4 regions of the Cupriavidus sp. GW822-FHT02D05 genome follow, and region 3 is predicted to be linked to each of the others. Evidence: predicted binding sites of a transcription regulator. Region 3 holds the regulator's gene; each other region holds the start of a gene.

What was found. The regulator HrcA, encoded in region 3, represses chaperone genes, less so after heat shock. The targets are predictions, from matches to a motif close to TTAGCACTCNNNNNNNNNGAGTGCTAA.
Region 1: the regulator HrcA is predicted to act here: its motif matches at 4,470-4,496, upstream of rpoH (RNA polymerase sigma factor RpoH).
Region 2: the regulator HrcA is predicted to act here: its motif matches at 3,054-3,080, upstream of groES (co-chaperone GroES).
Region 4: the regulator HrcA is predicted to act here: its motif matches at 5,357-5,383, upstream of groES (co-chaperone GroES).

Annotation. Positions count from the first base shown of each region.
Region 1 covers NZ_JBXAOE010000013.1:148,514-156,259, forward strand. Annotated here, with positions in the region: gene AC1RQK_RS18920 (SCO family protein) at 1-531, shown strand, start outside; gene AC1RQK_RS18925 (COX15/CtaA family protein) at 539-1,642, shown strand; gene AC1RQK_RS18930 (heme o synthase) at 1,639-2,574, shown strand; gene AC1RQK_RS18935 (SCO family protein) at 2,731-3,357, shown strand; gene rpoH (RNA polymerase sigma factor RpoH) at 3,457-4,353, opposite strand; gene AC1RQK_RS18945 (pirin family protein) at 4,751-5,626, shown strand; gene ybiB (DNA-binding protein YbiB) at 5,650-6,669, opposite strand; gene AC1RQK_RS18955 (ABC transporter ATP-binding protein) at 6,796-7,599, opposite strand; gene ntrB (nitrate ABC transporter permease) at 7,660-7,746, opposite strand, start outside.
Region 2 covers NZ_JBXAOE010000021.1:106,978-114,723, reverse strand. Annotated here, with positions in the region: gene msuE (FMN reductase) at 1-501, opposite strand, end outside; gene groL (chaperonin GroEL) at 973-2,610, opposite strand; gene groES (co-chaperone GroES) at 2,684-2,974, opposite strand; gene AC1RQK_RS26310 (phosphatase PAP2 family protein) at 3,330-3,944, shown strand; gene AC1RQK_RS26305 (ABC transporter ATP-binding protein) at 3,947-4,609, shown strand; gene AC1RQK_RS26300 (ABC transporter permease) at 4,606-5,403, shown strand; gene AC1RQK_RS26295 (response regulator) at 5,445-6,116, shown strand; gene AC1RQK_RS26290 (ATP-binding protein) at 6,113-7,432, shown strand; gene AC1RQK_RS26285 (glycosyltransferase family 39 protein) at 7,484-7,746, shown strand, end outside.
Region 3 covers NZ_JBXAOE010000002.1:423,298-431,043, forward strand. Annotated here, with positions in the region: gene AC1RQK_RS04385 (DUF1841 family protein) at 1-259, shown strand, start outside; gene AC1RQK_RS04390 (phospholipase A) at 405-1,697, shown strand; gene AC1RQK_RS04395 (thioredoxin family protein) at 1,711-2,151, opposite strand; gene grpE (nucleotide exchange factor GrpE) at 2,241-2,798, opposite strand; gene AC1RQK_RS04405 (hypothetical protein) at 3,073-3,228, shown strand; gene AC1RQK_RS04410 (RNA-binding S4 domain-containing protein) at 3,270-3,665, opposite strand; gene hemH (ferrochelatase) at 3,699-4,814, opposite strand; gene hrcA (heat-inducible transcriptional repressor HrcA) at 4,927-5,964, opposite strand; gene AC1RQK_RS04425 (NAD kinase) at 6,079-6,996, shown strand; gene recN (DNA repair protein RecN) at 7,069-7,746, shown strand, end outside.
Region 4 covers NZ_JBXAOE010000049.1:7,002-14,747, forward strand. Annotated here, with positions in the region: gene AC1RQK_RS37980 (2OG-Fe(II) oxygenase) at 52-660, shown strand; gene AC1RQK_RS37985 (Crp/Fnr family transcriptional regulator) at 709-1,431, shown strand; gene AC1RQK_RS37990 (hypothetical protein) at 1,679-2,131, shown strand; gene AC1RQK_RS37995 (hypothetical protein) at 2,714-2,929, shown strand; gene AC1RQK_RS38000 (LysR family transcriptional regulator) at 3,082-3,945, shown strand; gene AC1RQK_RS38005 (zinc-dependent alcohol dehydrogenase family protein) at 3,942-4,946, opposite strand; gene groES (co-chaperone GroES) at 5,476-5,766, shown strand; gene groL (chaperonin GroEL) at 5,807-7,450, shown strand; gene AC1RQK_RS38020 (metallophosphoesterase) at 7,589-7,746, opposite strand, start outside.

The DNA of each region.
Region 1 (7,746 bases), on a different contig from region 3:
GTCATCGCTTCCTACCTGACGTACTACGTGTTCAAGCCGGCGGGCGGATCCACCAACTACGGCACGCTGATCGAGCCGCAGCGCCCGATGCCCGCGATACAGATCGGCAATGAGCGTGCCGAGTCCGTGTCGCTGGATAGTTTCAAGGGCAAGTGGCTGCTGGTGACGGCGGACGGCGCGGCGTGCGACGAAGCCTGCGCCAAGAAACTGTTCACCATCCGCCAGATCCGCGCGGGGCAAGGCCAGGACCGCGAGCGCATCGTGCCGGTGTGGCTGATCAGTGACGAAGGCCCGATCGATTCCCGCCTGTCGGCTGCCTACAACGAGCCCTATGCCGGCGTGCGCTTCCTGCGCGCCAACCGCGAGGCCATGCAGAAATGGCTGCCGGCGGAACCGGGTGCCCGGATCGAGGACAGCCTGTTCCTGATCGACCCGCTGGGTAACCTGATGATGCGCTTCCCCAAGGAGCCGGACCCCAAGAAGATGAGCTCCGACCTGAAGAAGCTGCTCAAGTACTCTCACATCGGGTGAGGCGCGCATGCTGCTCCAACTCGCTATCATCGGCGTCCTGATCGCGCTGTTCCCCTTGAGCTACGTGCTGGTCAAAGGGGACCGCAACAAGTATCGCAAGCTGGTCTGGATCACCGCCTTCCTGACGCTGGACCTGATCATGTTCGGCAGCTTCACGCGGCTGACGGACTCCGGCCTGGGCTGCCCTGACTGGCCGGGCTGCTATGGCCACTCCAACCCGCACGCGGCGCAGGAACCTATCCGCGCCGCCGAGACGGCCCTGCCCAGCGGGCCCGTGAGCATCACCAAGGCGTGGATCGAGATGATCCACCGCTACTTCGCCATGGCGGTCGGCGTGCTGATCATCACGCTGATGGTGCTGGCCTGGGTCAAGCGGCGCGAACTCAAGCAGTCGCCCTGGTTCGCCACCGGGGTGCTGCTGCTGGTGTGCGTGCAGGGCGCATTCGGGGCCTTTACGGTCACACTCAAGCTGCAGCCCATCATCGTGGTCACGCACCTGATGCTCGGCATGAGCCTGCTGGCAGCGTTGATCTGGCTGGGCTCGCGCAACGATCCACCCTTGCGGGTGGCGCCGCAGGCGGCCGGGCTGCGCTGGCCGGCGCGCATCGCGCTAGCCTTGCTGGTGCTGCAGATCTTCCTGGGCGGCTGGGTGAGCACTAACTATGCTGTGCTGGCGTGTACCGACTTTCCGCTGTGCAACGGCCAGCTCGTGCCGGACATGGACTTCCACCACGGCTTTACGCTGTGGCGCCAGCTCGGCATGACCGCCGACGGCGACTACATCCCGCACTCGGCCCTGGTGGCGATCCATTGGGTGCATCGCGGCTTCGCTTTCGTCGTGCTGGCTTTCCTGGCCTGGTTTGGGCTGCAGGCACGCCGCCATGGTGGCCTTACGCGCAGCGCGGGCTGGTTGCTGGGCTTTCTCGCGCTGCAACTGGCCACAGGTCTGTCGAACATCGTGTTCGACTGGCCGCTGGGCGCCGCGGTGGCGCATAACGGCGGCGCGGCGGTCTTGCTGCTGCTCCTGGTTCGCCTCAACTACAATATAGGGCTCGCGGCCCGGTCCGCTGACATTGCTACCGACGTGCCGGCCGCCGCGCGCGCCACATGAAAGACAAGAACTCTCCAGTGGTTACAGCTACCCACACACATCCCCTCGGGCGGGTTCGCCACCTGATCCGCCAGTACGCCGCCCTGACCAAGCCGCGGGTGACGCAGCTTGCCGTCTTCTGCGCCATCATCGGCATGTTCCTCGCCACGCCCGGCATGGTGCCGTGGCCGGTGCTGATCGGCGGTGCCGCCGGCATCTGGCTGTTGGCAGGTGCCGCTTTCGCCATCAACTGCCTGGTGGAGCAGAAGGTTGATGCGCTGATGCGCCGCACCGCGTGGCGCCCGTCGGCCACCGGCGAGATCACCACCATCCAGACGCTGGTGTTCTCCGCCGTGCTGGGTGGGGCAGGGATGTGGCTGCTGCACGTCTACACCAACGACCTGACCATGTGGCTGACCGTGGCCACCTTCGTGGGCTACGCCGTGGTGTACACCATCCTGCTCAAGCCGGCCACGCCGCAGAACATCGTCATCGGCGGCCTGTCCGGCGCCATGCCGCCGGCGCTTGGCTGGGCGGCGGTCGCGGGCGACCTGCCGGCGGAAGCCTGGTTCCTGGTGCTGATCATCTTCACGTGGACGCCGCCGCACTTCTGGGCCCTGGCCCTGTATCGCCGCGCCGACTACGCCAAGTCCGGCCTGCCGATGCTGCCGGTGACGCACGGCGAGCGCTTCACGCTGCTGCATATCCTGCTGTACACGCTGATCATGATCGCGGCCACGCTGCTGCCTTTTGTGTACGGCATGTGCGGCTATATCTACCTGGCGGCCGCGCTGATCCTGGGGGGCGGGTTCCTGGCCTACTCGTGGAAGATGTATCGCAACTACTCGGATGCGCTGGCGCAACGCACCTTCCGCTTCTCGATCCTGTATCTCTCGCTGCTGTTCGCCGCGCTGCTGGTCGATCACTACTTCAAATTCCTGCCGCAGGCCTGAGCGGTGCATGCAGGCCTGCAGGCTTGCGGCATCTTGTCGCGGCCTGCGCGCGTGGCGGCCACGATCGGCGATACTGCGTGTCATCTGTTAATGTGACCTTGTCGCGCCTAGCCGCCTGCCGGGCGGCGCCGGCTCGCCAACACCACCCGAACTCGCATGCCAAACCATTTCCCTTCAGGCTTTCTCCCCACCTTCGCGGCCTTCCGCCGGTTTTGCCTGCTGGCCCTGTGCGCGCTGCTGCTGGCGGCATGCGGCCAGCAGAAGGCTTCCTTCAAGAACGTCGATATCACCGGCGGCAGCGAGTTCGGCAAGGACTTCGTCCTTACCGACCACAACGGCAAGGTGCGCTCCATTGGCGACTTCAAGGGCAAGGCGGTAGTGATGTTCTTCGGCTATACGCATTGCCCTGACGTGTGCCCGACCACCATGGCCGAGCTCAAGGCGGTGATGGAACAACTGGGACCGGACGCCGACAAGGTGCAGGTGTTGTTCGTTACGGTGGATCCGGAGCGCGATACGCAGGCGCTGCTGGCGCAGTATGTGCCGGCCTTCGATCCGCGCTTCCTGGGCATGCGCCCGGCCGACGATGCCGCGCTGCAGAAGGTTGCGAAGGACTTCAAGGTGTTCTACGCCAAGGTGCCGGGCACGTCCCCGAATAACTACACCATGGATCACTCGGCGGGCAGCTATGTGTTCGACCCGAGCGGCAAGCTGCGCCTGTTTATCCGCCACGGCCAGGGGCCGGAGCCGATCGTGCACGACCTCAAGCAACTGCTGTCCTGATGCTGTCATGAGGCGGGCCGCCGGCGCGAAGCCGGCAGGCAAAATAAAACAGGGCCGGTCGCGAGACCGGCCCTGTTCTACTTTTGGTGCGCTTAAGCCTTAGGCAAAGGCCTGCAGCGCACCCTTCATCTTCTTCATCGCCGCGGTTTCGATCTGGCGGATGCGTTCGGCGGAAACGCCGAATTCGTCAGCCAGTTCGTGCAGCGTGGAGCCGCCCGAGCCGTCGTCGTTGACCTGCAGCCAGCGCGCCTCGATGATGCGGCGGCTACGGTCGTCGAGCTTGGACAGCGCTTCTTCCAGGCCTTGCACCTGCAGGCGGTCGTGGCGCTGCGCCTCGATCACGCGGGTGGGCTCGTTGTGGTTGTCGGCCAGGTAGGCGATGGGCGCGAAATCCTCTTCGCCATCGTCGATCTGCCCTTCGAGCGCCAGGTCGCCGCCCGACAGGCGGGTTTCCATCTCCATCACTTCTTCCGGCTTGACGTTCAGCTCGCGCGCAACCGCGTCGATCTGTTCCGGCGTGAAGGTATGGGCACCTTGCTTGTGGCTGCGCAGGTTGAAGAACAGCTTGCGCTGAGCCTTGGTGGTAGCCACCTTGACCATGCGCCAGTTCTTCAGCACGTATTCGTGGATCTCGGCCTTGATCCAGTGCATCGCATAAGACACCAGCCGCACGCCCTGATCCGGGTCGAAGCGCTTCACGGCCTTCATCAGGCCGATATTGCCTTCCTGAATCAGGTCTGCGTGGGGCAGGCCATAGCCGAGGTACTGGCGGGCAATGGACACCACCAGGCGCAGGTGCGACAGCACCATGCGGCGCGCCGCATCGACGGAGTCGTGCTCGCGCAACTCGCGCGCGAGCCGCTGCTCTTCCTCGGGGGTAAGCAGGGGAATACGGTGGACAGCCTGGATATAGCTGTCGATATTTCCCAGCGTTCCGGGAAAGGTCAGCGCAAACGTCCCGGCGCCTTGTGGCACCGCAGGCAGACGGTTGGTCATTTGGGTTTGGTCAGCAGATAGGACTGCGTTCACTCGATGGCTCCTTTCGCATCCGGCGGGTGGGTTGCCCGCGTGTGCGGCCCTTTTCGGGGTCTCGCACTGCATTGCAACACATATTAGCACTCAAGCCGGGGGACTGCTAAGTTGGAGTGCCAATAGGGTTGATAGTTCCTGATAATCGAATGGTTCTTCTACATAGTATTTTATTCCGACATCTTGCAGGATGTGACGAGGCCACTATCTCACGCGGGTACGCGAACGATCCGACAGTGGTTAGAGGGCTGATGCCCCTGCCGGTTCTGTCGCCAGTTGAGATGCTGTGTTTCGCTAGCAGCTACACTCTTTTCATTTGTCTCAGTGGCGCTGAGCGTCAGCATCGACCAAATCGGGGAATATCATGTCTGCTATCGAGCACTTGCTAAAGCCGCACACCCGTGACCTCGGCGACTTTGCCGTGAGCCGTCTGCTGCCCGCCGCGGCAACCCAGACTGTCGGCCCATTCATCTTCTTCGACCACATGGGCCCGGTGGCCATGCCGCCAGGGGAAGGCGCCGATGTGCGCCCGCATCCCCACATCGGCCTGGCCACGGTCACCTACCTGTTCGAGGGCGAGATCCTGCACCACGACAGCCTCGGCAGCAAACAGGTCATCAGGCCGGGCGACGTGAACTGGATGACGGCTGGCAGCGGCATTGCGCACTCGGAGCGCTCGCCCCAGTCCGCCCGCGATGCCGGGCCGCGCCTGCACGGCATCCAGACCTGGGTGGCGCTGCCCAAGGAGCACGAGAACGTCGAGCCGTCCTTTCATCACCATCCGGCCGCGACGCTGCCCAAGCTGGAGCGCCCTGGCGTACGCATGACGGTGATTGCGGGCGATGCATTCGGCGCCGAGGCGCCGGTGAAGGTGTTTAGCCGCACGCTCTACGTGGCCATTGAGCTCGAGGCGGGCGCCAGCCTGGAGATTCCGGCGGAGCACGCCGAGCGCGGCATCTACCCGGTGGACGGCACCATCGCCCTGGACGGCGAAGTGTTGCCCGAGCGGCACCTGGCGGTGCTGGTGCCGGGCCAGCCGGTGACGTTGACGGCGCAGGTGGCGTCGCGCGTGATGCTGCTCGGCGGCGACCCGACCGATGGCCATCGCTTTATTTTCTGGAATTTCGTTGCCAGCACCAAGGAAGCGATCGAAGCAGCCTCCCAGCGCTGGGAAGATGACCAGTTCCCGCGCGTGCCGGGCGAGAACGATCGCATTCCGCTGCCACAGCGCAAGCGCTAAAGGCGCTGCCTGGCGGGCGAAGCTCAGACCGGGCTGGCCCAAGCCACGCGCGTGCCTTGCTGCAGGCAGTCGCGGATGGCGTCGATCTGCGTGGCGATCGGGGCAGGCACAGGCGCCTCGCCGTCCAGCACGAGGCGGATCCAGGCCGCGGTCTGGTCCACGTCACTGCCGGGCGGCAATTCCGGTACTTCAACGATAGAGCCCGACGTCGGGTCGACCAAGGTGCGTTGATGCCCGTCGTGCAGCCAGTCGATGCGGCTGTTGCGCCGGGCGTCCGCCACCACCTCGCCCTCTGTGCCTCGCGCCAGCAGCACATTGGCGGGTTCGCGCGAGAAATAATCGGTCAGGGTTTCGCGGTACTCGGGGTGGGTGTAGCTATACAGCCGCAGCGCCTCGGCCGGGCCGTGCGCGCCCACAGGCTGCAACATCTTGACCACCGTATGCGCAGAGTTGCGCAAGCCGATCTGCATGCGCTTGTCCAGCATCCGGGCCAGCGCCGGCGACAGCACGTCGATCGGCAGCACTGCCAGCGGGCCGGGCTGGGCATCCCTGCCGCGCAACTGGGATTCGGCCTGCGCCACGGAGCTGCAAGGCACGATGCCCAGCGCCTCGAACAGCGAGATGCTGGTGACGCGCCCGTTGAACTGGCGGGAGCCGTGCACCAGTACCGGAATGCCCTCGCGCGCCAGCAGCAACGCCAGCAGTGGCACCAGGTTAGGCTGTTTGCGCGCGCCGTTATAGCTGGGGATTGACACCACGACGCGGTCCGCCGGGCCGGCCAGCGGCAGGCAATGCGCGTGCGCGGCATCGAGCATCCCGGCCAGCTCGTGCGGGGCCTCGCCCTTGATGCGATAGGCCATCAGCACCGCGCCCAGCTCGATATCGGCCACGCGGCCTGCCAGCATGGCATCGAACAGCGCCTGGGCATCTTCGCGCGGCAGCGCGCGCGCGCCGTTGACGCCCCGGCCGATTTCCTTGATGTACTTCGCGGCAGCGAAAGCAGGGGCGGCGGGGGCCGCGGGGGAGGTAGGCGTGGTGGTCATGGCGGGTTGGGACTATGTGGTTTGAAGTCCATGATAGCGGAGCGGGCCGGCCGTGCCCATGACAGCCGCAATGCCGGCTCGGCTTCGCCCCTGGCGCGGCAGTGGCAGGCCCGTCATCGCCCCCGCTCAGGCGGCTTCCTTCAGGGCGGGATTGCGCTGCTTGCGGTACAGGAAGTCCAGCACTGCCGTGCGGCATGCGTGGTAATCCTTGTCCTCGGCCAACGCCATGCGCTCGCGTGGCCGCGGCAGGTCCACCTTCAGCACTTCGCCGATGGTGGCCGCGGGGCCGTTGGTCATCATGACGATGCGGTCGGCCAGCAGCACCGCTTCATCCACGTCGTGGGTCACCATCACCACCGTGCTGCGCGTCTTCGCCACGATCTTGATCAGTTCGTCCTGCAGGTGCGCGCGGGTGAGCGCGTCCAGCGCGCCGAAGGGCTCGTCCATCAGCAGCACCTTGGGCTCCATGGCCAGCGCCCGGGCGATGCCCACGCGCTGCTTCATGCCGCCCGAGATCTCCTGCGGATACTTGGCTTCGGCATGCGTCAGGCCAACCAAGGCCAGCGTGTCGTGCGTGCGGGCCTTCAGTTGCGCCTTGCTCTCGCTGGCGCCGAACACGCGCTCCACGCCAAGATAGACATTGTCGAAACAGGTCAGCCAGGGTAGCAGCGAATGGTTCTGGAACACCACCGCCCGATCCGGGCCGGGGCCGGCGATCTCGCGCTCGGCGCAGATCAGCGCGCCGGCGCTGGGCCGGTCCAGCCCGGCCAGCAGGTTAAGCAAGGTGGACTTGCCGCAGCCCGAATGGCCGATCAGCGTAATGAACTCGCCGCTGGCGATGGTCAGGTTGACATCGCGCAGGGCGACGAACGGCCCCTTCTTGGTCTTGAAGGTCTGCCCGACATTCTCGATACGGACGAACTTTTCCATGAGCTTCTCCTTGGGCGCCAGGGCGCGGGTAGCGACTTGGCGTCTTTGCGACTTAGCGTCTTAGTTGCCGTAGCTGAAGCGCTTGGCCAGGCTGAGCAGCGCATATTCGAGCAGCAGCCCGACCACACCGATGATGAAGATCGCGAT
Region 2 (7,746 bases), on a different contig from region 3:
CAGGCGGATGCGTTCGGCCAGCGCGGTGCTGCTGACCTGGTCATTGTGGAAATCCCCCGGGCTGCCGTACACGCCGATGGGCAACGTGAGCGCCTGCAGGAAGCCGAACAGCGGCCGCAACTGATGCTCCAGCACCAGCGCGTGGCGGTCGCTGCCGCCCGTCGCCCCCAGCAACACCGGCTTGTCCACCAGCGCTTCCTGCCCCACCAGGTCGAAAAGGTGCTTGAAGTGGCCGGGATAAGAACCGCGATACACCGGCGCGGCCACCACCAGCAGGTCCGCGGACTCGATGGCGACCAGTTCGTTTTCAATCTCGGCCGGCAGCTCTGCGCGCGACAGCGCCGCGCCCAGCGGACGCGCGATATCGCCGAGGTTGACGATATGGCTTTGCAAAAGCAGCCGGCTATCCAGTTCCGTGAGCAGTGCCTGCACGAGCGCGAGCGTGCGCGAGGGCTGCTGCGCGCTGCCGTTGACGGCGACCACTTTCAGCGGTGTAGCCATGGGAAGAACCTCCTGTCGATATCGATGGTTTGTGGATTCACGCGCGGGGCGCATTTCGTTGCCGGCAATGCATCAGGCAAGAAGCAAGCCCGCGTGAATTGCCATGTTCTTTGCCTGTGCGCCATTCCTGGCACGGATCCGCGCCGTTCTCCCAGAGCACACTGCTGATGATGCAACTGCGTGGAGATGGGGGGCGTTGCCACCGCAGCCGTCTTAGGCAAGCGCTTACAAGCCCCTCACGATAGCGCAACGGAATTGGCCGTCGAAGGATGAATTTCGTCTATATATAGACACGCGAAACGCATATAGGCATGCGAGCTTTGCATCCCCGCCAGGACCCTGCAGAGGGTGCCGAAGATTGGTGCTGCTCCAGCCCGAATGCGCAGCGGCGATGCATGCAAAGCGAAGGGGGCCCCGCTTGCGGGACCCCCTTCGTTCATGCCTTGCCGGACGCGTCTTCATCCAACGGCCTCAGAAATCCAGCCCACCGCCTCCGCCAGCCGCGCCCTGCGCGCCGAGCTGTCCCTCATCCTTCGGCAGTTCGACGATCGCAGCATCCGTGGTAAGGATCAGGCCTGCCACCGAAGCGGCATTCTGCAAAGCGGTGCGTGTGACCTTGGTCGGGTCAACCACACCACCTTCCACCAGGTCACCATATTCGCCGGTCGCCGCGTTGTAGCCAAAATTGCCCGTCCCTTCGGCCACGCGCGCTACCACCACGCTGGCCTCTTCGCCGGCGTTGGCAACAATCTGGCGCAACGGCTCCTCCAGTGCCCGCAGCACGATCTTGATGCCTGCCTGCTGGTCCGGGTTGATGCCCGTCAGATCCTTGATGGCCTGGCGCGCACGAATCAGCGCTACGCCGCCGCCGGCCACGATGCCCTCTTCCACCGCGGCACGCGTGGCGTGCAGCGCGTCTTCCACGCGGGCTTTCTTCTCCTTGACCTCGACTTCCGTGGCGCCGCCGACCTTGAGCACTGCCACCCCGCCGGCCAGTTTGGCCACGCGCTCCTGCAGCTTCTCGCGGTCATAGTCGGAGCTGGCCTCGTCGATCTGGGTGCGGATACGCTTGACCCGCGCCTGGATCTGCGCGGCGTCGCCGGCGCCATCGATGATGATGGTGTTCTCCTTGCCGATTTCCACGCGCCCCGCCTGGCCCAGTTGCTCCAGCGCGATCTTTTCCAGAGACAGCCCGACCTCTTCCGACACCACCTGGCCGCTGGTCAGGATCGCGATGTCTTCCAGCAGTGCCTTGCGGCGGTCGCCAAAGCCGGGGGCCTTGACCGCGGCGGCCTTCAGGATGCCGCGGATATTGTTGACCACCAGCGTGGCGAGTGCCTCGCCCTCCACGTCCTCGGCCACGATCAGCAGCGGACGTCCGGCCTTGGCCACCTGCTCCAGCACGGGCAGCAGGTCGCGGATGCTGGAGATCTTCTTGTCCACCAGCAGCAGGTAGGGTTGCTCGAGCACCGCCACCTGCTTGTCGGGGTTGTTGATGAAATACGGCGACAGGTAGCCACGGTCGAACTGCATGCCCTCCACCACTTCGAGCTCGTCTTCCAGCGACTTGCCGTCTTCCACCGTGATCACGCCTTCCTTGCCGACCCGGTCGATGGCCTGGGCGATACGCTCGCCGATGGCGCTTTCGCCGTTGGCGGAGATGGTGCCGACCTGCGCGATCTCGCGGCTGGTGGTGGTGGGCTTGCTGATGCGGCGCAGCTCTTCAATGGCCGCCGTCACCGCCTTGTCGATGCCGCGCTTCAGGTCCTGCGGATTGAGCCCGGCCGCGACGTACTTGACGCCCTCCCGCACGATGGCCTGCGCCAGTACGGTAGCGGTGGTGGTGCCGTCGCCGGCGTTATCGCTGGTGCGGGAAGCGACCTCCTTGACCAGCTGCGCGCCGATGTTCTGCAGCTTGTCCTTGAGCTCGATCTCCTTGGCCACGGAGACGCCGTCCTTGGTCACGGTAGGGCTGCCGAAGCTGCGCTCCAGCACCACGTTGCGGCCCTTGGGGCCCAGCGTCACCTTGACCGCATTGGCGAGAATATTGACGCCTTCGACCACCTTGGCGCGGGCCACGTCGCTGAACACTACATCTTTTGCTGCCATTGCTGTCTGTCCTGTCTTGATTGTCGGGTTCGTTCGGGAAACACTGGATCGATGCTGGCGGACACGCGGCGATTCAGCGCTCGACCACCGCCAGGATGTCTTCCTCGCGCAGCACCAGGAGTTCGTCGCCGTCGACCTTCACCGCCTGGCCTGCATACTTGCCGAACAGCACCCGGTCGCCCGCGCGCAGGTCCAGTGCAATGCGTTCGCCGGCTTCGTTGCGCCGGCCCGGGCCGACGGCGATCACCTCGCCCTGGTCCGGCTTTTCGGCGGCGCTGTCGGGAATGACGATGCCGGATTGCGTGCGGGTTTCGTTGTCGGACCGTTTGACGAGAACGCGGTCGTGCAGTGGGCGAAGGCTCATGCTGGCTCCAGAAGGAAAGGAAGAGAGAAGTTCGTTGGCGGCGGATGCCAGTGCCGACGGTGGCACTGCGGGCTGGCAATCAGCACTCGATGCCGGTGAGTGCTGAGTATAGAAAGCACCGCCATGCGCGGCCAACTGATCGTTTCGCATTTGCTTAGAATGCGCGCCTGACAGCGCGCCTGACGTGGCGAGCACATCGGGTTCCCACCCACGCTGCCTTGCGCGACCCGCATGATTTACCCGGGTCCACGACGTCGGCATGGAGCGGGCCGGGCACGGCCAGCCGGCCAGCCTTAAGCGTTTCTTAAGCCGTTGTGCCCTATCCTTGTCGCATCGCCAGAATCCAACGTTCCCGATGCCGACGCTCCTTGCCCTGAACCTCACGCTGTTCCAGCGCCTGAACGCCCCCGCTGGGCTGTCTGGCGCCGGCCTCTGGGTGGCCGCTTTCCTTGCCGAGGGACTGATCGCAGCCGCGCCGCTGGTGCTGGCCGCGGGCTGGCTGCGCGCGCGGCCGGGCGAGCGCCAGATGGTGATGAGCGCCCTGGCGGCCGTGGCGCTGGGCGGGCTCTGCTCGACCCTGTCCGGCCTGCTGCTGCCGATGCCGCGGCCCTTCATGGCGGGCGTCGGGCATACCTACCTGGCGCATGCCGCCGACCCCTCCTTCCCGAGCGACCACGTCACGCTGCTGGCCACGCTGGCCTTCGTCCTGCTGCGCGCGCCCGGCAGGGCCCAGCGCCTGAGCGGGACCGGCTTGCTGGTAGCCGCGGCACTAACGGGCTGGGCCCGCGTCTTCCTCGGCGTACACTTTCCACTGGACATCGTCGGCGCATTTGCGATAGCGGCATGCTGCGCGGCCGTGACTACGTCTGCCTTCACGCGCCCGCTGCTTGCCGCTGTCACTGTGCGCGCGGAGCAGCTTTACCGGCACCTGCTGGCCTACCCCATCGCACGCGGATGGCTCAACCCATGACAATGGCTGACACGATGCCGCCCCTTGCCACCGTTGGCGCCCTGCCGTCAACGCGCGGTGCCGACGCCAGCCTGGACATCAGCGGCCTCGAAGGCGCCGGCCGCGGGCCGTTCAGCCTCACCGTCGCGCCCGGCAGTTGCGTGATCCTGTCCGGCGCATCCGGCGCGGGCAAGAGCCTGCTATTGCGCATGATTGCCGATCTCGATCCCAATCGCGGGCAGGTCCGGCTAGGCCATACCCCGCGCGAGAGCATGAGCGGTCCGGCCTGGCGGCGCCAGGTCATGTACGTGGCGGCCGAGTCCGGCTGGTGGGGCGACGACGTGCTTGAACATATGACGGACGTGCCGGCTGCCCAGGCGCTGCTGGCGCGGCTGCGCTTGCCCGCGGACATCCTGCAGGCGCCCGTGAGCCGCCTGTCCACCGGCGAGCGCCAGCGCCTCGCGCTGATCCGCGCGCTGGTGCGCCGTCCGCGCTTCCTGCTACTGGATGAGCCAACCTCCGCGCTGGACGCCGAGACCACGCTGGCCGTCGAAGCGCTGCTGCACGACTGCAAGGCACAGGGCCTGGGGCTGCTGATCGTCTCGCACAATCCCGCGCAGGCGGCACGCCTGCAGGACCGGCACTATCGCCTCGGCGCCGCCGGGCTGGAAGCGGTGCCGGCATGAGCCCGATCCCGCTCACAGCCTATGACCTGGCGCTGGCCAGCCTGCTGGTGCTAGCCGGCGCGGGCGCCTCGCTGGTGATGTCGCTGGACGTGCACCGCAGCCTGCTCTGGGCCGCCGGCCGCATGGTGGTGCAACTGCTGCTGGTCGGGCTGGTGCTGCGCACGGTGTTTGGCTTGTCGTCGCCGCTGGTGACCGCGTTGACGGTAGCGGCCATGATCGCGGCAGCCGCCCGCGAGGTGGGCAGCCGGCAGGAGCGCCGCCTGGCGGGGCCCTGGCACGCGCTGATCGGCGCCGCCGCCGTGAGCCTGCCGACGCTGCTGGTGACCGTGCTGGCGCTGACCACGGCCTTGCGCCCGACGCCCTGGTACGACGCCCGCCACGCGATCCCGCTGGCCGGCATCATCCTGGGCAATGTGATGAACGCCGCGAGCCTGGCGCTCAATGGCGCCTTTACCGCGGTCTGGCACCAGCGCGCCGCCATCGATGCACGCCTGGCGCTTGGCGATGACCGCCAGGCGGCGCTGCGCGTGATCGTGCGCCAGGCGGTGCGCAGCGGCATGCTGCCCACCATGAACACCATGGCGGCGGCCGGCATCATCACCATGCCAGGCATCATGACCGGCCAGATCCTGGCCGGGATGGACCCGATCGCCGCGGCCCGGTACCAGATCCTGCTGATGTTCCTGCTTGCCGGTGGCAGCATGCTGGGCGTGATCCTGGCCGCCACGCTGGCGGTCCGGCGCCTGACCGACCACCGCCACCGCTTGCGCCTGGACCGGCTGCAACGCCGTTGACCCCAAGGCACCCACTCATCACCAACCAAGGAATCCATGCCATGCGCCTGCTGCTGGTGGAAGACGACCCGATGATCGGCGAAAGCGTAGAGGAAGGCCTGCGGGCCGAAGGCTACGCGGTCGACTGGGTCAGGGATGGCCGCCTCGCCGATGCCGCGCTGGCCGCCAATGCGCCCGGCACCTACGACGCCGTGCTGCTCGACCTTGGCCTGCCCGGCCGCTCCGGCGAGGCGGTGCTGCGGCAACTGCGCGCCCGCGGGCTGGCGCTGCCGGTGCTGATCCTGACCGCGCGCGACGCCACCGCCGACCGCGTGCGCGGCCTGGATGCCGGCGCCGACGATTACATGGTCAAGCCGTTCGACCTCGACGAGCTGTTCGCGCGCATCCGGGCCTTGCTGCGCCGTAGTGCCGGGCGCGTCAGCACCGAGCTGGCGCATGGCCCGGTGCGCCTGGACCCCGCCACGCGCGAGGTGCGCTGCGACGGCGAGATCGTGGCGCTGTCGATGCGCGAGTTCATGGTGCTGCAGGCCTTGATGGAGCAGCCGGGCCACGTTGTGACCCACGAGCGCCTGCGCGAGGCGGTCTACAACATGAATGAGGAAATCAGCAGCAATACAGTGGAAGTCCATATCCATGCGCTGCGCAAGAAGCTTGGCGCCGACTTTATCCGCAATGTGCGCGGTGTCGGCTACAAGCTGGGCGGCCCGGCATGAGAACGATCCGCGCCCAGTTGCTGGCTGGCCTGCTCGGGGCCATGCTCGCATGCGCCCTGGTGGCAGGCGCGGCCGCCTATTTCAAGGTGCGCCGCGAAGCCAACGAGGTCTTCGATGCGCAACTGCAGCAAGCGGCACGCATGTTGCCGACACATCTGGAGCGCGACGCCACGCCGCCGCTGAACGGCAGCGAACTTGACGAGGAGATCGTGGTGCAGGCCTGGGATGTGCAGGGCCGCCAGATCTACGCCTCGCACCCGGTCACGCTGCCGCGCGCGGACCTGCCGGGCTTTCATGACCTGCAGGCGCGCGGCAGCGAATGGCGCATCTATGGCGTGCTCGCCGGGGATCGGTATGTGCAGGCCGCGCAATCGGTCGTGTTCCGCCGCAAGCTGGCGGCCTCGCTGTCGCTTGGCGCGTTGCTGCCCATCCTGGCGCTGGTGCCAGCGCTTGGCTTGCTGATCCACCTGGTGGTCAGGCGCTCGCTACGCCCGGTCGAGGAGATCGCGCGCGCGGTCGGCAGCCGCTCGGCAGATGCGCTGGCGCCGCTGGACGCGCACGGCTGGCCGCCGGAACTGGTGCCGGTGGTGGAAGCCCTCAATGCCCTGCTGGCCCGCCTGCAGCAATCCATGGACACCCAGCGCGCCTTTGTCGCCGACGCCGCGCACGAACTGCGCACGCCGCTCACCGCGCTCAAGCTGCAACTGCAGCTGGCCCTGCGCGCCGACAGCGAAGACAAGCAGAAACTGGCGCTCGCCAAGCTGGGCGAGCGCCTGGACCGCACCACCCACCTGGTGGCGCAGTTGCTGACGCTGGCACGCAGCGAAGACGGCGCCCCTGCCACCCAGGCCCCGCTCGCCGACGTGCGCTTGCGCGATGTGGCGGTGCAGGTGGTGCGCGAGCTGCTGCCTATGGCCGAAGCCAAGGATGTGGACCTCGGCCTGGACGCGAGCGCGCCCGAATGCCGGGTGCGCGGCGTGGGCGGCGATCTCTTCATCCTGCTGCGCAACCTCGCCGACAACGCGATCCGCTACACCAGCCCGGGCGGCCGGGTCGACCTGCGCATCGAATGGCGCAACGGCGCGCCCATGCTGGGCGTGAGCGACAGCGGCCCGGGCATCGCGCCGGCCGAGCGCGACAATGTGTTCCGCCGCTTTCATCGCGGCGACGCCAGCGACGCGCATGGCAGCGGACTCGGCCTGGCGATCGTGCAGAGCATCGCCGCGCGCCATGGCGCCACGGTGTTGCTGGAGGACGGCCCGGCGGGCCGCGGGCTCACGGTGGCCGTGGTATTCCCGGCGCAAAACGGTGCCTGAAAGGCAACGCCGGTCGTGCACGGCTAGACTTCATTCTTATTCGGAGTTCCGATGCATCCCCAATCCGACTCTCGCTCCCCTGCATTCTTCGCCCGGCGGGTGGCCGGCCTGCCGACAGCCCTGTGGCTGCTCGCCGGCCTGCTGATCCTGCTGCTGTGGTTCGGCACGCTAGATTTTCGCCATCTGCTCAGCTCCGATGAAGGCCGCTACGCCGAGATCTCGCGCGAGATGTTCGCCAGCGGGGACTGGGTAACGATCCGCTACAACGCACTCAAGTACTTTGAGAAGCCGCCTTTCCATATGTGGGTGACGGC
Region 3 (7,746 bases):
CACGCCTGAAGGCGGCCAGACCAATCCCTTCCTGCACTTGGCCATGCACCTGTCGATTTCCGAGCAGGTTTCCATTGACCAGCCCCCCGGCATCCGCCGCGCCTACGAATCCCTGGCGCAGCGCCTGGATTCACCGCACGAAGCGCAGCATCAGGTCATGGAATGCCTCGGCGAAATGCTCTGGCAGGCGCAACGCACCGGCATGCCGCCGGATGGCGAGCAATACATTGCCTCGATCCAGCGCCGCGCTACCCGCTAGGTGACGTCCCAGCCCCGCCCGGGTTGCGTACAAATCATCACAGAATTCTGGCGCATGGCGTGATAGGCACGTGATAGGCTGTACCGCGTCACAATATCCTGCCGCGTGCGCATCACCTCTTCACGTGAATGCGCTGCCGCCTCCCATGCTGCTCAGCACGCTCAAGCCCGAGATCCGCCGCGCCACGGCCAAGCCACCTGCGCTCCTGCTCGCCCTCGCCCTCGTGGCGGCCGGGCCGCTATCGAGCCATGCTGCCGTCGCGCTGCTGCAACCGCCGAAGGTGGTCGACGGCACCAAGCCCCTGACCCTGACCTTGTTGCTGAGCGCCGACGGTGCGAGCCGCAGCTTCCTGGTCCCCCAGGCGATCGACGTCACGGCTTCGGCCGATCTGCAGGCCCCTGTCAGGCTCAGCATGCAGCGTGTCAGCGCCGGCCCTTCGACGATCAAGCTGCGCAAAGGCGAGCACCGCACCGTCGAGTACAGTGCGCCGTTGCCGCCCAACCTGCGCGGCGTGGTCCGGCTGGATCCCGTGGACATCGACGCCGCGCCCGTGCTGGTCACGCTCAATCGCGCCCCGCGCGCCGACGATCCGCCGTCGGCCCAGGTCGCGGCGACCCCGGCGCCCGCCACAAGCGCCGAAGGAAGCACCCCGGCTGCACCTGTTGTACCTGTCATTCCGGTAGCAGCCGCCAGCCAGGCGTCGCCCGTCCAGCCAGACCTGAAAGACCAGGGCCGGCTGACCTTCAACGATCCGATGTACTTCCTGGTCGGGGCGCATGGCGGGGCCAACGCCAAGTTCCAGTTCAGCTTCAAGTTCCGCATCTACCAAGGCGAGAATCCGGCTTCGCACGGCTTGCTTGAGAACCTGTACTTTGGCTACACGCAGTTCTCCCTGTGGGACCTGTCGAGCGACTCACGGCCGTTCCGCGACACCAACTACCGCCCGAGCCTGTTCTATTACCTGTCGGATACCGGCCTGCAGAACCGCGTGATCAGCCGGCTCTCGCTCGCGGCTGGCCTGGAACATGAGTCGAATGGCCGCGATGGCGCCCAGTCGCGCAGCATCAATACGGTGTTCGTCAAACCCACGTTTTACCTGGGGGACATGAGCAACTGGCACTGGAGTGTGTCGCCCAAGCTGTACTACTACGTCGAGAAGAACGACAACTCGGACATTGCCAGCTATCGCGGCTATATGGACCTGAAGCTGGCCTATGGCAAGCCGGACTCATGGGAATTCGCCACCACCCTGCGCAAAGGCACGCAGAAGCATTACGGCAGCGTCGACGCATCGGTGACGTATCCGCTGGCCAGGCTGATCCCCGGCACGGCGGGTTACCTGATGGCAGGTTACTTCATCGGCTATGGCGAGAGCTTGCTGGACTACAACCGCAAGCTGCCTTGGCAATTCCGGCTGGGATACGCGCTGTCACGCTGACGCGCGGACGCGCCTAACCAGCCAGCGGCTTGCCGCTAGCCTTCAGCCGTGCGTTGGCTACCGCCGCGGCAAACTGGCCCTGCCCATGCCAGCCGGTGGCCCGCCCCAGCTTCTTGCCCTTGTGGAAGAACATGAAGACCGGAATGCCGTGCAGGCCGAATCGCTTGCCCATATCCGGGTGCGCATAGACGTTGGCGTGCAGCCAGTGCAGCTCCAGCGCCCGCACCGGGTCTGGATTGGCCAGCATGGCTTTCTTGGCCATCTCGCAATTGAAGCAGTCTACGCCCCAGAAAAACACGCAGACCAGTGCATCGCCGGCGGCGGCGATAGCGCCATCAATGCCGGCGCCGTCCACCTCGCGCATGCCGAACACTTCGAAGGCGCGATGGTCGAGGTGCGCCGCCGGATCCACAGTGATGTCGGGCGTGACGGCATTGTCTGGCTTTGTGGACATAGACCTCTCCAGCAATGAAAAACGCCCGGGCCAGCGGCACCGGGCGTTGCTTGTGCCAGCCCGCCGGGCGGACCGCAAAGAGGTGGCGCTTACTTGGGTGCGGACACCGTGACCAGCGCCGGGCGCAGCACGCGATCGGCGATCGTGTAGCCGCGCTGCAGCACCGTGACCACGGTGTTCGGCTCCTGCGGGGCCGGCACCATCGAAATGGCCTGGTGGCGGTGCGGGTCGAACTTCTCGCCAACCGGGTTCAGCTCGACGATCTTGCCCTTCTCAAAGGCGCTGACGAGCTGGCGGGCGGTCAGTTCGACCCCTTCGCGCAGCTTGGCGATATCGCCCGACCCGTCGGCCAGTGCCGCCTGCAGGCTGTCCATCACGGGCAGCAGGTAGTCGGCAAAGGTCTCGATGGCGAATTTATGGGCCTTGGCGACATCCTCCTGGGCGCGGCGGCGAATGTTCTCGCCTTCCGCGGTAGCCCGCAGGAACATGTCGTAGTTCTCCTTGGCCTTGGCTTCAAGCGCGGCCAACTGGGCCGCCACGTCCACGGTGGCGGCGTTATCGGCCTGGCCGGCCGGGGCGGTGTTCAGCTCCTCGCTGGCTGGCGTGAGCGGCGGCGTGGTGGATGGCGTCTGCTTCTGTTCTTCCATGTCGATCCGTATCAAACAAAGGCGCGGCCTGTCTAGCGCAGGCCGCCGGGTGGTCAATCGGCAAATGTAGCCTGCAGTTGGTGGCAGGCCCCCGGATTTTCAAGTGCGCACCGCGACAGTGCAGTGAAATACAAGGTTACAAAGAGGGGTCTACGGAAATAGGGGTCATATTGCTTTGCTGCAGCGCACCCCCTAAGATGAAACCGTATAAAAATGACAAAAATAACGGGGTCGAAGATGCAACTCAAGTGGGGCCACTCTCGAAAGGTTAGCCATGCATAAGCTGCCTGTTCTGACGGTCTTCCTTCTCGCCGCATTATCGGTGATGACAGTCTTCATCTGCCTCTCCGGCGCCTTCACGCCGCGAGACACCGAATACGGCAGTGGCAAGGCGGTATTCAAACACTACATCATTCCCTACGTTCGCTGACCCAGCCGGGTGAGTCCGTACAGCTTGAATCGCCGTGCGCCTCACCCCCTGACGCCGTCGATCTGGCGGCGATCGCGCTTGGTCGGGCGCCCCTGCAGCTTCGATGCAGGCTCCACGTTAAGCCGCCGGTTCTCGGCGTCCTGCCGCCGGCGCGCCTCGCTGGCCTCGGTTTCCGCATAAAGCGTCTGGGCTACCGCGGCCGGGCCGCGTAAGCACGCAATCCCTTTCACCACGACTTCCCAGCGTTGCTGGTGCGCCTCCAGGACGACGGTGTCGCCCGGCTTGACCTCGCGCGAATTCTTGCACGCCTGGCCGTTGACCTGCACCTTGCCACGGTCCACCGCCTCGGCAGCCAGCGAGCGAGTCTTGAAGAAGCGCGCGCACCACAGCCATTTGTCGATGCGCAGGCGGGCATCGGCCTCGAAAGATACACTCATCTCATCACCCCCTTCCGTTGGGCAGCGCCGCGCTCATGCTGCGGCGCCGCGCGTCTGCGCGTGCGTGCGGCGGGCCTCCAGCTCATGCGGATGCGGCAGCCGCAGCGGCCAGCCCTGCAAGTGCTGCAAGCCGATCTCCGCCAGCCCGGCAATCCAGCTTTCCGAATCGTTGAGGCAGGGAATGTAGTGGAACACCTTGCCGCCTGCCACGTGGAACTCGGAGCGCCCTTCCATGGCGATCTCTTCCAGCGTCTCCAGGCAATCGGCCGGAAAGCCCGGGCAAAACACGTCTACCCGGCCGGTGCCGACCTTGCCGAGCTCCTGCAGGGTGGGCGCGGTATAGGGCTGCAGCCATTCCGCCTTGCCAAAGCGCGACTGAAAGGTAACCTGGTACTGCCCAGGCTGCAGGCCCAGCGCCTCGCCCAGCAGGCGCCCGGTCTTGAGGCACTCGCAATGGTAGGGATCGCCGAGCTCCAGCGTGCGGCGCGGTACGCCGTGAAACGACAGGATCAGCTTGTCGCCCCGCGCAAAATCCGGCGTGCCATGCTGCGCCCAGTATGCCCCCACCTGCTGGTGCAAGGCGGCAATATAGGCCGGATGGTCGTGGAAATGCTTGACCAGCCGCAGCTCCGGCTGGTTGCGCCACTGCTTGAGTACCCGGAACACCTCGTCGAAGCCCGTCGCCGTGGTGGTGCCGGAGTACTGCGGGTACAACGGCAGCAGCAGGATGCGCTCGGTCCCCTGGCGGCGCAGCGCTTCCAGCACCGAGCCGATCGAGGGATTGCCGTACCGCATGGCGCACGCCACCGTCACCTCATGGCCTTGCTGGTTCAGCAGCAGTTGCAAGGCGTGAGCCTGGCGCTCGGTGTGCACTAGCAGCGGGGAACCCGTCATATGCGCCTCCCGCAGCCAGATCGACTCATACTTCATCGCCGAGGCGCGCGAGCGCAGTGGCACGATGATGCCGTACAGCAGCGGCAGCCACGCCGCGCGTGGGATCTCCACGACGCGCGGGTCGGACAGGAACTGCTTGAGGTAGCTGCCGACCGCCTTCGGCGTTGGCGCATCCGGGGTGCCAAGGTTGATCAGCAGGATGGCCGTGCGCGGCGCCTGGCCATGCTGGTAGGCCGGTTCAGGGGTGAGCGTCATGTAATTTCCGGTGTGGCGGGGCGGCGCGGGCACAGGGCGCGCGGCCGCCAGGTCTCGCCGAGCTTACAGGATGAGGGGAACAGGCAGTTTGTGAGACCGGGCCGGGCCAACACTAGTTCTGGCTGAGCGCGCTGGACAACAAGCGCGCGGTGATGTCGACAATCGGGATCACCCGCTCGTAGGCCATGCGGGTCGGCCCGATCACCCCGAGCGTGCCGACGATCTGGCCGTCGACTTCGTAGGGCGCGGTAATGACCGCCATGTCTTCGAGCGGCACCAGCTTGCTCTCGCCGCCGATGAAGATCTGCACGCCCTGGGCGTGGCTGGAGACATCGAGCAGCTTGAGCAGGCCGGTCTTGTGCTCGAACACGTCGAACAGGCGGCGCAGCTTTTCCATGCTGGAGGACAGGTCTTCCACCTCCAGCAGCTTGCGCTCGCCCGAGATGAAGACGTGGTCGTCCTCCCCCTCGGCCATGGCATTGCTGCCCGCCTCCACCGCGGCCTGCATCAGTTGCGACATATCCATGCGCAGCGCCTGCAGCTCGCCGCGCAGGTGGTCGCGCACATTGTCGAAGCTCATGCCGGCAAAGTGCGAGTTGATGAAATTGGCGGCTTCGACCAGCTGGGACGGGGTGTATGGCAGCTCGGTCTGGATGATGCGGTTCTGCACGTCGCCCTCGGGGGTGACGATGATCAGCAGGATGCGCTTGTCCGAAAGCCGCATGAACTCGACCTGGCGGAACGCCTGGGCGCGCCTGGGGGTCATCACCACACCGGCGAACTGCGACAGGTTGGACAAGGTGTGCGCCGCCGACGTGATCATCCGCTGCGGCCCGAGCTGCTGGCCGTGCAGCTGGCCCCGGATCTTGCCGGTCAGCTCGGCCAGGTTGAGCGCGCCATCCAGCGGCTGGGCGGTCAGCATGGTATCCACGAACAGCCGGTAGCCGCGCGGCGTGGGGATACGCCCGGCCGAGGTATGCGGGCTGGCAATGAACCCCATTTCCTCCAGGTCGGACATCACATTGCGGATGGTGGCCGGAGACAGGTCGAGCCCCGAGTACTTCGACAAGGTCCGTGAGCCCACGGGCTGCCCCTCGGCGATGTAGCGCTCGATGAGGGTTTTGAGAAGCGTTTTCGCACGTTCATCCATGATGTTCCTGATTTTACGCAAGTTTTCACCATTCGGGCGGCTCATCGGCGATCCGGCCCGGCGCCAAGCGCCCTCCTGCTGACAATGGTCACGGCGGTATGGTCTAATCCCGGCATGTCTTCGCTCCCCAAGCCCGGCGCCGCGCGCGCCCCATTTCGCACCGTCGCCCTGATCGGCAGGTACGCCACAGCCGGCATCGAGGGCCCGCTGGAAGAGCTGGCCGCCTGTATCCTCAGGAACGGCCAGGATGTGGTGTTCGAGCGAGACACTGCCCTGGCCACCGGGCTGACCGACTATCCGGCACTGGCGCCCGACGAGATCGGCAAGCATGCCGATGTGGCGGTGGTGCTCGGCGGCGACGGCACCCTGCTGGGCCTGGCGCGCCAGCTGGCCGGCTACCCGGTGCCGCTGATCGGCGTGAACCACGGGCGCCTTGGCTTCATGACCGACATCCCCTTGCAGGACGTGCACTCGGTGCTGCCCGACATGCTGGCGGGCCGCTACGAGTCCGAGACCCGCATGCTGCTGGAGTCCCAGGTGGTGCGCGACGATGGCGTGATCTTCTCCGCGCTGGCCTTCAACGACGTCGTGGTCAACCGTTCCGGCATTTCAGGCATGGTCGAGCTGGCGGTGTCGGTGGACGGCCACTTCATGTACAACCAGCGCTCCGATGGCCTGATCGTCTCCACGCCGACCGGCTCGACCGCCTATGCGCTGTCGGCGGGTGGCCCGATCCTGCACCCGACCCTGTCGGGCCTGGTGCTGGTGCCGATTGCCCCGCATGCGCTGTCCAACCGCCCGATCGTGCTGCCGCACGACGCCGAAGTGTCGATCGAGGTCGCCACGGCGCGTGACGCCAGCGTGAACTTCGACATGCAGTCGCTAACCTCGCTCTTGCCCGGCGACCGCATCGTGGTGCGGCGCTCGGCCAAGACCGTCAACCTGCTGCACCCGATCGGCTACAACTATTACGCCACGCTGCGCAAGAAGCTGCACTGGCATGAGTACCCGAGCGAAGACAACCGACTCTGATCCGCCCCGGCCCGCACCGATCCGGCCCAGATCCGTCCCCTGACATCACCCAGCCCCGACCCGTCGACCACGATGCTGCGCAGCCTGTCCATCCGCGATTTCGTCATTGTCGATACCCTCGACCTCGACTTCTCCCCGGGCTTCACCGTCTTCACCGGCGAGACCGGCGCCGGCAAGTCGATCCTGATCGATGCGCTGGCCCTGGTGCTGGGTGAGCGCGCCGACGCCGGCGTGGTCCGCGAAGGCGCCGCCCGGGCCAGCATCAGCGCCACCTTTTCCACCCCGGCCGGGCTCGACGCCTGGCTGGCCGAACACGATCTCACCGGCGACGAAGGCACGGTGCTGCTGCGCCGCACGGTCGACGCCAGCGGGCGCGGCAAGGCCTTTATCAATGGCGCCGCCGCCACGCTGGGCCAGCTGCGCGACATCGGCGACCGCCTGGTCGATATCCACGGCCAGCATGCCCATCAACTGCTGCTGCGCCCCGACGCCCAGCGCCTGCTGCTCGATGCCCATGCCGGGCTCACCGCGCAGGCCGGCGCGGTAGCCGAAGCCTGGCGCTCGTGGCGCGCGTGCGTGCGCCAGCGCGAAACCGTCGAGCACCGCTCGCGCGAGATGCAGCTGGAACGCGAGCGTCTCGAATGGCAGGTCGGCGAGCTCGAGAAGCTGGCGCCGCAACCCGGCGAATGGGAAGACATCCAGGCCGAGTACAACCGGCTGTCGCACGCCGCCGGGCTGATCGAGGGCAGC
Region 4 (7,746 bases), on a different contig from region 3:
CCAGGTGGCCCTTTTCGTTTTGACGTTTCCCCAGCACGAAGTCTCCCACCCATGTCAGCCCTGGAACGTTTGTTTGTTGCCCTGGAAGAGCACGGTTGGGCCGTGTCCGACGACCTCATCGACACCACGCTGGCGGCGCGGCTGCATGCCGAGAGCCGCGCGGCGTGGCAGGCCGGCCTGTTCCATCCGGCCCGCATCGGGCGGGGCGAAGCCACCGCCCGCGACGCGGGCATTCGCGGCGATTCGATCCTGTGGCTCGACGACGCGCCCGCCGGCGCGGCCAGGGCGGATTTCCAGGCCTGGGCTGCGGGTTTGCGCGAGGCCTTGAACGAGCGCTACTTCCTGGGCTTGAAGCGCGAGGAATTCCACTTCTCGCACTATCCGGTCGGCACCGCCTACAAGAAGCACATGGACCAGCATCGCGCGACACTGCATCGCAAGATTTCGCTGGTGCTCTACCTCAATCCTGAATGGAGCGAGCGCGATGGCGGCGAACTCGCGCTCTACGGACAGGACGACGGCGCCACCGAGTTGCACCGCGTGCTGCCGCAGCGCGCGCGGCTGGTCGTGTTTCGCAGCGACCTGGTTCCGCACGAAGTATTACCCTGCCACAAGACGCGCTGGGCACTCACCGGCTGGTTCCGTACCGATCAGGCCTGAACCGCCCGAGCGGCATCAGCAGCGTAACCAGCACCCCGGGGAAAAGGCATGAGCACACGACCGAAGCCGCACGAAGACGACACCGCCGCTGGACAGTTTTCGGCCGAGCTCGAAACACTGCTCCGGTCGCATGCCATGCGGCGGCAACTGGTCAAGGGCGAGGTGCTGTTTACCTACGGCTCCAACCCGGACGCGCTCTTCTGCGTCGAGCGCGGCGCCATCAAGGTCAGCAGCACGGCGCAGAACGGGCGCGAGGCCGTGGTCAGCCTGCTGGAGCCCGGGCAGTGGTTCGGGGAGGTCTCGCTCTTCATCGACGCGCATCGCGTGTACGACACACGCGCCGCAGAGGCTAGCGAACTATTGGTGATTCCCGCCGCCACCTTCCATACGCTCGTCGCGCGCGAGCCGCGCTGGCTGATGGAGTTCACGCAACTGATCTGCCGGCGCTACCGCAGCGCACTGGAGTGGATCGACGAGGTGATCCTGATGCCGTTTCCGGTGCGGCTGGCGCGGCGCCTGCTTGCCGTCGAGCATGCGCACGCGCTGTCCACCCACGGCATGCCGGGTGTGCGGACATCCGGTGCCCCCGCCGCGCTCAAGCTCTCCCAGGAAGACCTGGGCCATATGCTTGGCGTGTCCCGCCAGAGCGTCAACCGGCAGCTCAAGGACTGGGAGAAGCAGGGCGTGCTGCGCCTGGAATACGGGCGCCTGACGTTATCCGACAAGGCGGCGCTGCAGGCCATCGCCAGCGAGTCCGCGCCTGGCACGTAGCGTGGGAGCTTGCGCTTCGTCGCAAGACTGAAATAACCGGCGGCTAAGATTGTGGCGGGGCCGGCCGATACTTTTCCCTTCGCGGGGATGGCAGGTTTTTTGACGAAATCCGTGTCTGCACGGCCCCGTCCCGATTGGCGGCGATGGCTGCTTCCTCCCCTTCCTCTGCTTCCTCCCTTTCGCGCCGCTTGTCAAAATAAACGATATATACTGTTTTGATACCACTGCGATCAAAACAGGAGGATGCATGGCAACGGTTTCGAATGGGCGCACGCGTGCGCCCGCGCCCGCCGCGGCGCAGAAAAGGGCAGCCACCGCAGTGAAGCGGCCGGTCACGCGCGCCAGTAAGACGGAGACGGCAGGCAAGGCTGCCAAGGCTGAAGCGGTCAAGACCGTGGCTGCCGCACCGAAAGCCGAGAAAGCAGAGAAGACTGAGAAGGCACAGAAGCCTGCCAAGGCCAAGGTCGTGCGCGACAGCTTCACCATGCCGGAGTGGGACTATGCCAAGCTGGCGGAACTCAAGCGGCGCTGCCTGAACGGCGGCGCGCACGTGAAGAAGAGTGAGTTGCTGCGGGCCGGGCTCAAGATGCTGGAGTCGCTGCCGGAGCGGCAATTGCTGGCCGTCGTGGCTCAGGTCGAGACCGTCAAGACGGGCCGGCCCGCCAAGCGCAAGGCGCGCGATGCGGCTTCCGGGCAGTAAAGCTGCGGCGTATATTGCGTGGCCCCCGGACGTATTCCGTCCAGGGGCGCGCCGTATTTTGCGGGTTTCGTGAATAGTTGATGACAGCCTCAACCATCCGCCGATTCGGTCGTTAAGATGGGCAGGGCTTACCAATCCTGAAGCCGGACCGGCAGGGCGCTGCCTTGCTGGTCCTTCGCTTTTCAGAGCCTTCACCATTTCTTGCCGGCGCCATCGTCATCCGCAGAATGAGTCTCTTCAGGCCGTCTTTCTGGTGCCCGTTTTCTGTGTTCGCCGTCGTCACGGTGCCGCTGGCCGAGCCGCCGCGTGAGCGGCCTCCGGGCGATACGTCCGCGCGCGGTGAAGCGAATCCAGATGCGCGGCGGGACCTCCTCACGGTGCCCACGCCTGCGGTCCGCTAGCGGGGCAGCAGCGGCCCTGCCGAGGCATCGTTTCGTTGCGCCGCAAGGCGGCTCATCGCCCTCTATATATCTGGAAAGGACTCGCAAAGCGCCTATAATTATGGTGCGTCGCACCAATTCGCCCGCTGCCATCCGACTGTACAGGATGGAACCATGCCCCCTGTCAACCTGAGGTAAATCCATGTTGCCGTGTGAGCGATGCAAGCGCCAGGCCGGCAGGCCAGGACACCTGCCGCCGCACGAGGACCTCGAGGCCGCGCGCGCCAATGCGCAGGCCCAGGACGGCGCCGCCTATGCCTACCGCTGCCGCCAGTGCGGCTACACGCTGGTGCTGCGTAGTCCCAGCCGGGAAGCGCCTGACTACTGGGCTCTGGAAGGCTGGGCGCCTTCCGCCTGAAGTTGGCGGGATACCGGCCCGTGCCCGGCGTGCCCGTTATTGTTCCCGCCACACCGCCGTGCCATCATTGCCTAGCCGCCTGTGACTTGCCTGGCCGCGCTGAATCCGACACCTCCCAAACGTAACGTCAGTAACGTCAGCAAATTCCCCGGATGGATTGGAGCGATATCAAGATCTTCCTGGCGATCGCCCGCGCCGGCACCCTGGGCGGCGCCGCGCGCGCGATCGGGCAGACCCAGCCGACCATGGGGCGCAGGCTGAAGGCGCTGGAGGATGCCGTCGGGCATGCCTTGTTCCAGCGCACCAGCGACGGCTACGTGCTGACCGATGAAGGGGCTGCCGTGCTCGCCCACGCGCAGCGTATCGAGGCAGAGGCGATTGCTTTCGAGCGCCAGCTGTCCGGCCAGGCACGGGAACTGGATGGCATGCTGCGGATATCGTCGTCCGACTGGTTTGGCGTGCACATGCTGACGCCGGTGATCGCGGACTTTATCCGCGCCCATCCACGCGTCGCGGTGGAACTGGTCACCGATGCGCGCTTGCTCAGCCTGGCACGCCGCGAGGCGGACCTGGTCTTTCGCATCCGCGCGTTCGACGAGGCCGATATCGTGCAGCGCAAGCTGATGCACATGGACTACGCGCTCTACTCGGCGCCCGGCGTGGCACCGCCGCGCGCGGGCGATGGCGAGGGCCATGCCCTGCTGACGCTGGATGCGGGCTTCGCGGACCTGCCCGACGTGGCCTGGATGCGCAAGCAGCTGCCGAACGCCCGGGTGGCATTCGGCAGCAACAGCCGCGAGGCGCAGGCCAAGCTGTGCGCGGCCGGCGCGGGGCTGGCTGTCCTGCCCTGCGCGCTGGCCGAGTGCCTGGGCGGGCTGCAGGCCATCGAATTGGGCGAGGCGCCACCGGGGCGCGACGTCTGGGTGGGCTATCACCGCGACCTGCGCCGCCTGCGGCGGCTGCGCGCCTTCCTGGATGCAACCATCGAGCGCCTGGGCAATCGCGCAGACGCTTAGTCCCCGGCAATCTCCACCACCAGCTTGCCCTTGGCTGTGCCTGTCTCGATGGCGCGATGCGCATCGATGGCGCTGTCGAGCGTGAAGTGCCGCGCATCGAGCCGCACGAAGAGCTTGCCCGCATCGGCCAGCCGCGCCGCTTCGCGCAGGATCTCGCCGTGGTGCGCGCGGCCCTTGCCGGTGAGCATTGGCATCAGCGTGAACACGCCCGAATACGTGGCTGCGCGAAACGATAGCGGCGCCAGCGCGTGCACGCCCCAGCCAAGGCAGCTCACCACATGGCCGCCATAGGTGCGCGCCGCGAGGAACGCATTGTCCAGCACCGAGCCGCCCACCGTGTCGTAGACCACGTCGAAGCCCTCGCCCGCAGTGTATTGGTCGACATACTGCGCGACTGATGTCGCGGCATGGTCGATCGCGGTGGCGCCATAGCCTTCGATGATCGCCTTCTGCGCGGCCGAGCCCGTGGCATATACCTGCGCCCCAAGCGCGTGGGCGATCTGCACCGCGATATGCCCCACGCCGCCGGCGCCGCCATGCACCAGCACCTTCTGGCCAGGCTGCACGCGCGCCCGGTCGACCAGGCCTTCCCACGCGGTGATGAACACCAGCGGCAACGCGGCGGCTTCGCGCATCGACAGCGCGGCGGGCTTGCGCGCGAGCAGGTCGGCATCGACTGCCGCGTACTGCGCTAGCGATCCTTGCAGGCCACCCACGCCACCGGTCATGCCATAGACCTCGTCGCCGGGCGCGAAGGCCGTCACGCCCGCGCCCACGGCTTCGACCACGCCGGCCAGGTCCAGCCCCAGCACGGCGGGCAAGGGGTGGCGGGCGTGCCCCGCCTGGCCGGCGCGGATCTTGGTGTCGAGCGGGTTGACGCCGCTGGCCAGGATGCGCACCAGTACCTGGCCGGGGCCGGCCACTGGCCTGGGAAGCTGGACGGGCGTGAACGGCGCGCCCGCGGATTCGACGATGAGGGCCTGCATGGTGGGGTGGGACATGATGCGCTCCGGATGGGTTGGCGATGAACTAGCGAGGGGTTTGAGACGGGTTGGTGTGACCATTCTTGGCCAGGCCGGCGCGCTCGTAAATCAACGCTTCTGTACTCTTGCCATGCAGTTTTGAATGGGGTGGCTTCTTGTCACGTCGCCATGGATGTGGGTGACGTTGAGCATTGCGCAGCAGGCGAAAGTGCCGCAGGCAACACCATGGGTGGAATACGATGATCCGACCCGGAGACATTGGACTGGTGATTCATGGGTAACTTTCATGTCGGCGAAATCCGTCCGGATTCCATCAGGACGCGAATAAAGATTTCGGCGCGCGGCCAGGCCCCATAACGATTTTCACGACTCCAGGGTAAACACGTATCAAGTCGTTGACTTGAAAACGCTACCCCCCGTCCCTATAATTAGCACTCGTTGGGCATGAGTGCTAACAGACCTCTCCCAGCGTACTAATTCTGCTGGCCGTCAGTGCTGGCGGTCATTTTTGTGAACCTGAAATCACTTTTTGTACCAAGGAGTCCGTATGAATCTGCGTCCTTTGCACGACCGCGTGATCGTGAAGCGTCTGGACAATGAAACCAAGACCGCTTCCGGCATCGTGATTCCCGACAACGCTGCCGAAAAGCCTGATCAAGGTGAAGTGCTCGCCGTGGGCCCCGGCAAGAAGGACGACAAGGGCGCTTCGATCGTCCTCGACGTCAAGGTGGGTGACCGCGTGCTGTTCGGCAAGTATGCCGGCCAGGCCGTGAAGGTGGATGGCCAGGAACTGCTGGTCATGCGCGAAGAAGACATCATGGCTGTGGTGAACAAGTAATCCACGCACCCCATTCGTACAGATTTAGGAGATTCAGAACATGGCAGCTAAAGACGTAGTATTCGGCGACGCCGCCCGTGCCAAGATGGTCGAAGGCGTGAACATCCTCGCCAACGCAGTCAAGGTTACCCTGGGCCCGAAGGGTCGTAACGTGGTGCTGGAGCGCAGCTTCGGCGGCCCGACCGTGACCAAGGACGGCGTGTCCGTGGCCAAGGAAATCGAGCTGAAGGACAAGCTGCAGAACATGGGCGCGCAAATGGTCAAGGAAGTGGCTTCCAAGACCAGCGACAACGCCGGTGACGGTACCACCACCGCAACCGTGCTGGCCCAGTCGATCGTGCGCGAAGGCATGAAGTACGTTGCCGCCGGCATGAACCCGATGGACCTGAAGCGCGGCATCGACAAGGCTGTGGTGAACGCGGTTGAAGAGCTGAAGAAGCTGACCAAGACCACCACCACCAGCAAGGAAATCGCGCAAGTTGGCTCGATCTCGGCCAACAGCGACGAAGTGATCGGCAAGCTGATCGCTGAAGCGATGGACAAGGTTGGCAAGGAAGGCGTGATCACCGTGGAAGACGGCAAGTCGCTGGCCGACGAACTGGAAGTCGTGGAAGGCATGCAGTTCGACCGCGGCTACCTGTCGCCGTACTTCATCAACAACCCGGAAAAGCAAGTTGTCGCCCTGGACAACCCGTTCGTCCTGCTGTTCGACAAGAAGATCTCGAACATCCGTGACCTGCTGCCAGTGCTGGAACAAGTGGCAAAGTCGGGCCGCCCGCTGCTGATCATCGCTGAAGACGTCGAAGGCGAAGCCCTGGCGACCCTGGTGGTGAACAACATCCGTGGCATCCTGAAGACCGCTGCTGTCAAGGCTCCGGGCTTCGGCGACCGCCGCAAGGCCATGCTGGAAGACATCGCCATCCTGACCGGCGGTGCAGTGATCGCTGAAGAAATCGGCCTGACGCTGGAAAAGGCAACCCTGCAAGAACTGGGTCAAGCCAAGCGCATCGAAATCGGCAAGGAAAACACCATCATCATCGACGGCCACGGCGACGCAGCCTCGATCGAAGCACGCGTGAAGCAAATCCGTGCCCAGATCGAAGAAGCGACCTCGGACTACGACCGTGAAAAGCTGCAAGAACGCGTGGCCAAGCTGGCTGGCGGCGTTGCAGTGATCAAGGTTGGTGCAGCCACCGAAGTCGAAATGAAGGAAAAGAAGGCACGTGTGGAAGATGCACTGCACGCAACCCGTGCAGCCGTGGAAGAAGGCATTGTCCCCGGCGGCGGTGTGGCCCTGCTGCGCGCTCGCGCTGCCATCGCTAACCTGACCGGCGACAACGCTGACCAGAACGCTGGCATCAAGATCGTGCTGCGAGCCATGGAAGAGCCGCTGCGCCAGATCGTGCTGAACGCTGGCGAAGAAGCTTCGGTCGTCGTGGCCAAGGTTATCGCAGGCAACGGCAACTACGGCTACAACGCCGCCACCGGCGAGTACGGTGACCTGGTGGAAATGGGCGTGCTGGACCCGACCAAGGTGACCCGCACCGCGCTGCAGAACGCTGCTTCGGTCGCATCGCTGATGCTGACCACCGACTGCGCTGTTGCCGAACTGCCGAAGGATGACTCGGCTCCGGCAATGCCGGGCGGCATGGGCGGCATGGGCGGCATGGACGGCATGATGTAAATCTGCCGGCCTGCCAAACGGCAGCCTGCTGTACCCGCATCACCTGTAGTAGCAAAAACCCCCGCTGGCGCGAGCCGGCGGGGGTTTTTGTTTATGGGGCGACAGCACCGGCCGAAGGGGCGCCGTCGCGGGAAAGGCTTACAGCTCCACCGTGTAGCACCAGTCGAAGGCCGGGTTCTCCAGTTCGCCGGTCTTGCGGCGGATATAGCCGCGCGGGTTGCACACCACGCGCGCATCTTCCAGGCGGTAATCGAAGCCGGTATGCGTATGGCCGTGCACCCACAGGTCGGCCTGCG